2 regions of the Exiguobacterium sp. SH1S1 genome follow, and region 1 is predicted to be linked to the other one. Evidence: riboswitches for the same ligand, from Rfam matches in the RefSeq annotation. Region 1 holds a riboswitch; the other holds the start of a gene.
The links. A riboswitch is a leader RNA that binds a small molecule or an ion and turns the genes downstream of it on or off. The one in region 1 is predicted to bind S-adenosylmethionine.
Positions count from the first base shown of each region.

Region 2: linked by a shared signal. The riboswitch ahead of msrA (peptide-methionine (S)-S-oxide reductase MsrA) and the one ahead of EVJ23_RS10920 (Na+/H+ antiporter NhaC family protein) in region 1 are both predicted to bind S-adenosylmethionine.

Region 1 covers NZ_SJUZ01000005.1:168,956-173,168, reverse strand. Annotated here, with positions in the region: gene EVJ23_RS10925 (GGDEF domain-containing protein) at 143-1,822, shown strand; SAM riboswitch class I at 1,921-2,016, shown strand; gene EVJ23_RS10920 (Na+/H+ antiporter NhaC family protein) at 2,088-3,371, shown strand; gene EVJ23_RS10915 (TVP38/TMEM64 family protein) at 3,408-4,040, opposite strand.
Region 2 covers NZ_SJUZ01000001.1:54,246-58,458, reverse strand. Annotated here, with positions in the region: gene EVJ23_RS00320 (3'-5' exonuclease) at 1-436, opposite strand, end outside; gene EVJ23_RS00315 (four-helix bundle copper-binding protein) at 504-836, opposite strand; tRNA gene EVJ23_RS00310 (tRNA-Ala) at 952-1,024, opposite strand; gene EVJ23_RS00305 (GRP family sugar transporter) at 1,169-2,032, shown strand; gene msrA (peptide-methionine (S)-S-oxide reductase MsrA) at 2,062-2,580, opposite strand; SAM riboswitch class I at 2,642-2,741, opposite strand; gene EVJ23_RS15250 (hypothetical protein) at 2,786-2,947, opposite strand; gene EVJ23_RS00295 (amidase family protein) at 3,068-4,213, shown strand, end outside.

The sequences.
Region 1 (4,213 bases):
AAGCAACTTCATTATAGAGGATATTTGATGTAGACTCAATGCTAGAATTCAGCCATTATGATGAATAGGCAGGACTTGGGCGCAACCGTGCCGAATCTCCTACCATACATATGAGAAGACTTTTCCCACACAGGAGGGAACTATGAATCATTTTCGCAAAATGTCCGTCCTCGGTTGGAGCATTTGGAGTTTGATCGTTTTACTGACCATCACCTTGTTTACAACCGGTGTTCTTGATATTCCGGCGATCGAGCCGCTTCCGTTCATCTTGATCGCGCTGCTCGTCGTCATTTTCCAAATGGACTCGATTGAACGAAAAGGCATTTATTTCACGTTTTCAGAAAGTATCGTCCTCATCATCTTTTTATTCTTTGATTTTGAGACGGCGCTCCTCGTCAACCAAATCGGACTTCTCGTCTTTCAGTTCGCCAACCTAAAACCGCGCGTCGCGCTCCGCCGCTTTCGGTTCACTTATCCTTGGAACGCGATCACGTCATTTTTAGAAATCGCCATCCCGGCAAGTGTTTACTTGGCCCTCGGAGGTGAAACTGGTCTTGGCTTCTATTCGCAGGATTCGTTCGTTCCGCTCGTCGGTCTGATCATTGCCATAATTTTGAACACGGTCGTCCAGAAGTATCAAGTCGGCTGGTGGTTCCGCGTCGATATCCCGGTCCGTGATTTTTTGAGCATCGCGTTTTACACGTACATCGTCAGTTTGGTCTTCATCTTCGCCGCGTCGTTCTTCCGTGAGACGAACTTGCTCGTCGTCAGCAGCATCGCGGCCGCCCTCACGTTCTTTATTAAGCGGTTGATGATTCAAAAAGGGCGCCAAGACGCGTTCAAGTCATTGATCGAACAGTACGATGAAGCGAAAGAGGCCGTCTCCCTATCTCAAAGCGAGGCCCAGGCGATTGAAGTGTTCTTGAGTCAATGTGAGCGCCTCAACCAATATGATAAAGGGTTTGTCGAGTTCGTCCTGTTCGACCGAACGCTCTATTTCGATTTGTTGACGCGACAGCCGATCGACCGTCCACTCGTCTTCGACTTGATGGAAGCGCGCCATCCACACGCCAAGTCTGTCGATTATGAGATGCGCTTCGAATGGGACGCAGCGTTGTCAGATGCGTTTCATGACGATTACCACAGCTTCATCTCAGTCCAGTCAGAAGAGATTGACGGGATTCGCACACGTATCGTCATGATTGGTGAACACGTCTATGGCTATCCCCCCATCATTCAAAACGAGATGGTAAAACTGTTGAAATCGTTCAACCGAACGATCAGCCGATGCCACGAGCGCGACCGCCTATACACGGAAAGCCGCACCGATAGCTTGACGCTGCTCGCCAATGCGCGCGCATTCTACGAGTATGGGATTCAACAAATCTCGGACGGCTCGATGTACCCGATCTCGGTCGCGATGCTCGACATCGACTTCTTTAAAAAAATCAATGACACGCACGGTCACCAAGTCGGAGACAGCGTGCTCCAAGAGTTCGGGCGGCGAATCCGGCAAATGCTCCGGACCGATGACTTTGCGGCGCGTTACGGGGGCGAGGAGTTCATCTTGCTGCTCAATCATTGCGACGTCGACCAAGCCGTCGATATCGCCGAACGGATTCGGCAGAAAATTGAAGATAAGCCGTTCCGTGTCGATGGGGTCGATATTCCCGTGACCGCCTCGATCGGTGTCGATACGATTCAAGCGTTCGGCGACAAACGGCTTGACGATACGATCCGTAACGCTGACCGGGCCCTTTACGTCGGCGGCAAGTACGCCGGTCGTAACCGCGTCGCCCATTACAACTTTTTGACGACATGACTTCCCCCCGCGTCCACTGGCGCAGGGGGATTTCTGTTGACAACCCGCTTTGAAACAGGTACGTTAGGAAACGTGTCTAACAACTACATCATGACGACTTTTTATCAAGAGAGACGGAGGGACTGGCCCTTAGATGTCTCGGCAGCGGGTAACCTGTGCCAAATCCAGCGAGCGTTCTGCTCGAAAGATGAAAAGGGTGTCTCTTACAGAGAGAGCCTTTTTCGGAAGGCTCTTTTTTTCTATTCTTTGAAATGAGGTGAATCGATTGGAACAACCAACAGCTAACAAATGGGCGCTCTTGCCCTTGCTCGTCTTCCTCGTCTTCTTCATCGGGGCGGGTATTTATTATGGCGACTTTTACAAGTTCCCGGTGCTGATCGCGGCGTTGATCGCTTTAATTGTCGCTGCGATGATGACGAAAGGAAGCGTCACTCAGACCGTTGAGCGCATCGCCCAAGGTGCCGGTAATCCAGGCATCTTGATCATGATATTCATCTTCCTGCTCGCCGGTGCGTTCTCGAACGTCGCCGGTGCAATCGGTGCGATTGACGCGACGGTCAATGCGGCCTTGACGTTCCTGCCACCGTCACTCTTACTGAGCGGACTGTTCGTCATCGCCGCTTTCATCTCGATGGCAATGGGCACATCGACCGGTACGATTGCCGCGCTCGCCCCGATCGCGCTCGGCATCCATCAAGAGAGCGGGGTCAATATCGCAATCGCGGCCGCGGCCGTTGTCGGCGGGGCCATGTTCGGAGACAATTTGTCGTTCATCTCGGATACGACAATCGCCGCCGTCCGGACACAACGGACGAACATGCGCGACAAGTTCCGGACCAACTTTTGGATCGTGCTCCCGGCCGCAATCATCACGACCGTCCTGTTAGCCGTTCTCTCAAGCGGAGAGTCGACGATTGAAGTGGCCGCGTTCGAATGGTACAAGTTGATTCCGTATCTCGCCGTCATCGTCCTCGCCTTGACCGGACTGAACGTCATCCTCGTTTTGCTCGGCGGCATCGCGCTCGCTGGCATCATCGGGCTGATTGACGGAAGCTTGGCCGTCACGTCTTACGTCACGGCGATGGCCGACGGCATGATGGGCATGGCCGAGATCTCGCTCTTGACGTTATTCATGGGCGGACTCGTCGGACTCATCTCGCATAACGGTGGACTCACCTATTTACGAGACGCACTCACGTCACGGATTCAACGCCGGGCTGGTGCGGAATGGAGCATCGCCGGGCTCGTCAGTGCGACGAACGTCGCGACGGCGAACAATACGATCTCGATTCTCGTAGCAGGCCCGCTTGCCGCGAATATCGCCGATACGTATGACATCGAACGGAAAAAGTCAGCGAGCGTACTCGACATCTTCTCGTGCGGGGTACAAGGACTTCTGCCTTACGGGGCGCAGCTCCTCATCGCCGCCGAGTTGACGAACACGGCGTCCCCCGCCCTCGTCCCGTATATGTTCTATCCGTTCCTCCTGTTCATTTGCGGAGGCTTGGCGATCGTCTTCAACTTCCCACGTTTCAAAAAAACCAACTAAGCAAAAATCCTCGAAGGCGGTCGCCTTCGAGGATTTTTATGTTCTCGCTTCACGTTTACGTTTGAGCTCTTCGTTCCGTTTTTTGAAAGCGCGCCGTTTGAGAAGTTCTTCGAGACCCCGGCTGATCGCCCACAATACGAGCAAGAGCAAGCCGAGCATCGACAAGCGGAACGGGCTTTGGATGAACTCTTGCCACTGATCACCGATGACCGAGAAGATGACGACGACGAGCAGTTTCCCGAATCCGGCCGCCAATACGAACGTCCGGAGCGGCATTTGAATCAAGGCGAGTAAGTACGTGATCAAACTGACCGGGATGAACGGCAACGAATATAAGAATCCGAGCGAGATTGGACTCATATGGTTGATGCGATCGAGCCAATAGACACCCTGTTTATGTTTTTCGAGCCAACGCGTCATCGGTTTGCGGAACACGTATCGGACGGCGGCGAACACGAGGAGCGTCCCTGCCAAACTGCCGATCCACGATAAGAGCACACCGAGCCAGAAGCCATACGTAGCCGCGTTCGCCGAGATGATCAAGACGAGCGGGAGGAACGGGAAAATCGCTTCCAGGAACGGGGCCCCGAGTCCAGCCCAAGGACCTCCCGGCAGTCCTTGGAGCCATTCGATGATGTTCAATATATATTGTTGGAGTGATGTGAGCATCTCAGTTTCCACCTTCGGCTTTCGTTACTACCTTTTACCCGAATTCGTTCAAGAGGACGCATCCCCCTGCCCTCCTCAAAAAAAAATAAAAAGTATTTGCGAAATTTCACTGTGATATCTATCATATAATAATGGACTTGTGGTTGCAGGCAAGTTCATTCGTCGAACGACAC
Region 2 (4,213 bases), on a different contig from region 1:
GGATGAACGGGACGTTCAAATGCTCGGCCATCGTGTTCAACTTATGGTTCGGTAGCCCCGGGTATAGCTTGCGGGACAACTTAACGGTGCAGCCGTATTCAATCGTCGGGAAAGTGAACAAGTCGTACTTGGCGATCGCTTTACGGAGCGCACCCATGTCAAACGCGGCGTTATGGGCTATGACGACGTCGACGGCGTTCAGTGTCGGATAGAGCTGTTCGAGCACTTCGGGCAATGCCGGGGCGTCCCAGACGTCGCTCGGGCGAATCCCGTGGACGCGAATGTTACCTTGGTCAAAGTCTTCCTCAGGATTGACGAGCAATTGGTTCGTCTCGACGACTTCACCGTCTGTAAGTAAACTCCAACCGACAGAGCAGATGCTCCGACTGTCGCGATTGGCCGTCTCGACGTCGATTGCTAGAATAGAATGTGGCATAAAAGTTCCTCTCTTCGTTAAAAATCTGTACAAAAAAAGTCTAACACAAGGTTAGACTGGAAAGCGATCATGCGGCCGAGAGGTGCCGACACGCCTCGGCGCAGCGCAAGCACGCCTCAGAGCAACGTTGGCAATGGTCGTATAAGTGACGCCCGCATTCGACGGCACACGTATCACACACTTGCGCGCAGAGCGCCGCGATCGGTCTTGTGAACGCAGAGTCGGTTTCGAGCGCGTTCAAGGTGAGTGTGGCGACTTCGGCACATTCTTTCGTCAACCGGATACATTCCGAGACCATCAGCAGGTCTTCTTCTTGTAAACATTTCGAGAAGCAATGGTTGCTCGCCCGGATACAATCGATCACGGCCAAAATCGTCTCTTCGACAGAGGCTCGGTTCATTGGAAGTCCCCCTTAAGATAAATGATGTCTTACAATCATTACCCGGTTCGTGTCGACTTAAACCGAGGCGGGGACACAAAAAAGCCGGCCCACATCAGTGGACCGACTTAAGGAATGGAGCATAGCGGGCTCGAACCGCTGACCTCCACGCTGCCAGCGTGGCGCTCTCCCAGCTGAGCTAATGCCCCGTTGGAAATTATTATATCATTCTAATAAATGATTTGGCAACAAGAAAAACGAAAGAAGTTTGAAAATCATTTTTTTGAAGTTTAATGAGCGCTAGAGCCGGGAAGAATAGACAGAATGTTATATTAAGAAAGCAGGTGCAACGTATGGAGATGATTTTGCTAGCGCTACTGCCCGCACTCATGTGGGGGAGTATCCCGCTTATCGTATCTATTGTCGGCGGCAAGCCGATTCAACAATTGATCGGCACGACGATCGGCGCGATGGTGATGGCGGTTGTCATCGCGCTCGTCTTCAAACCAGAGTTCACGACGCTCGCGATCGTGACTGGTTTCATTTCGGGTGTGTTCTGGGCGCTCGGACAGTACCTTCAGTTCCAGTCGTTCCAAATTTTAAGCGTCTCGAAAGCGATGCCGATCAGTACAGGGATGCAGCTTGTCGGGACATCACTGTTCGGAGTCATCGTTCTCGGTGACTGGAAGACATCGACCGAGCTATGGCTCGGCTTCTCGGCCCTCGTTTTGATCATCATCGGGGCCGTCATGACGTCATATCAACAAAATAAAGAATCTGACAGCAGTAGTGCTTTGAAAAAAGGGCTCCTCGTGCTCCTCGTTTCGAGCATCGGTTACGTGACGTATGCCGTCCTCACCAACTACTTTGAAGTCGACGGCATCACCGCCATCCTACCGCAGTCGCTCGGGATGTTCATCGCCGCGCTCTTGTTCAGTCTTCGTGAAAAAGATGTGAAAAAATTTGATCCGAAGACGTTCAAGAACATCTTCGCCGGGCTTGCCTGGGGCATCGGGAATTTCGGGTTGTTCGTCTCGAGCGGAGAAGTCGGCATCGCCACGTCGTTCGCCTTGTCTCAACTGAACGTCGTCGTCGCGACACTCGGTGGCATTTACTTGTTAAAAGAAGAAAAGACGTCGAAAGAACGTGTCTTCGTCTTTATGGGGATCGGTCTGATCGTGGTCGCTGGATTCATGCTCGGGCTCGCCAAGAGCTAAAAAAACGACGGGCATGGGGCCCGTCGTTGTCAGCTTGTCCACGTCTGGTCGATGAACTCGTCACGGCCAGATTGTTTCCGGTCCGCTTTATAGTGGGCCGGATTTTTTTTATGATAATCTTGATGATAGTCTTCGGCCGGGTAAAAGACGTCAGCCGGTAAGATTTTCGTCACGATCGGTTGTTTGAACTTTCCGCTCGCGGCGAGCGCGTCGCGACTCTGTTCTGCCGCCACGCGTTGCTCTTCCGTATGATAGAAGATGGCGGGCGCGTATTGTTGCCCGCGGTCTTGGAACTGGCCGCCGTCGTCGGTCGGATCAGTCTGAATCCAATACAATTCGAGCAGGCGCTCATATGAGAATTGAGAAGGATCGAACGTGATCTCGACGACCTCGTAGTGACCACTCGTGCCTGTCTTGACGTCTTTATACGTCGGATTGTTAACGTGTCCGCCTGTATAACCGGATACGATTCCTTCGATTCCTGGCTGTTCCTCGAACGGTGTCACCATGCACCAAAAACAACCACCTGCGAATGTAGCTTTTTCCAAAATAAAATCCCCCTCATGTTCATTCCAAAAAAACGCCCATGTCATCGACATGAGCGTTTTGTCATATCGTCCAAGGCGATGCCTTGCTGGAAGTAGCACCTTGCCGAAGTAGGTTGCTGTGAAGTCGTAGAGCCAGGTCTCTCGTTCACTCAAGATATCGATATGTAGTTGGTGACAGCATCATATCATCTGTCTCGTTTAAACGTCAACGATTTGGTGTGCGCCGAAGTTGAAATAGCGTGGCACCAACAATCAAGATAATGAGGGCGATGGACGCAGGGAATGCCCACGGCAAATCATCCCCGAACAATTGTAGAAAGAACAGGGCGAACACGGACAGTAAAACAAGGATGTAAGAGCGGGACATGGCTACCTCCAATAACGTTTCTTCTAGTGTAACAAGTTGCACATCCAATGGCGATAAAAACAAGGAGATTCGATGCATTCAGCGAATACCGAATAACATTGCCTATAAGGAGGGAATTGGATGCAAGACTTATTTGAACTAGACATCGAGACCGCACAGCGCGGATATAAAGAAGGGACGTTCACGGCCCGGGACGTGACGGCCTACTATTTGACACGGATCGCTAGCTTGAACGATAAACTGAAAGCGGTCATCCAAGTGAACCCGGACGCGTTGTTCGAGGCTGAGGCGGCTGACCGTGCCTACCGACGCGGAGACCGGCTGCCACTCCTCGGTATTCCCGTTTTACTCAAGGACAACATCGAGACGGCGGGACTCATGAGGACTACTGCCGGCGCCGTGGCGCTCGAGCATCACTTTGCGGGTCGTGACGCTGAACTCGTCCGTCGCCTCCGTGAGCACGGGGCGGTCATTCTCGGCAAAGCCAATTTATCGGAATGGGCCAATTTTTTGACTGAGGACATGCCGAACGGATGGAGCGGGGTCGGTGGCCAGACGCTCAATCCGTATGGTGACAATCTCGACGTCGGCGGTTCGAGTTCTGGTTCGGCGTCAGCGGTCGCTGCGAACTTGACGATGCTCGCTGTCGGCAGCGAGACGAGCGGGTCGATCATCCACCCGAGCGTCCATAACGGCATCGTCGGCATCAAACCGACGGTCGGGCTCATCAGCCGGAGTGGGATCATCCCGATTTCGCGGTCGCAAGATACGGCCGGTCCGATGGCGCGGACGCTCCGCGACGCGGTGCTCGCACTAGAAGCGATGTGCGGGGAAGACGACTCGGACCCGGCGACGACACATCTACCGGCCGGTCCACCGTACCGGACGTGTCTCGACGAACGTCAAGCCGTCGGCATGCGCGTCGGTTTCGTGAAGGCGGAACTGTCGGATGAAGAACAGACGCTCTATCAAGCGGCGCTGGCGTTACTCAAAGCGAGCGGGGTCGAGCTCGTCGAAGTCGACCTGCCGTCAAACGACGGACTTGACCAAGGCGACGTCCTCTACCATGAGTTCAAGCTCGGGATCGAGGCGTATTTGGCGACGACAGCGCTCCCGTATGAAACGCTCAAGGACTTGATGGACTGGAACAAGCTTCACCCGGAAACGATCCCGCACGGACAAGTTACGTTCGAGAAAGCGAATCAGTTATCAGGGCGTTTGACCGAGTCGAGCTACCTCGAGCGACGCTTAGCCGACGTCCGGCAC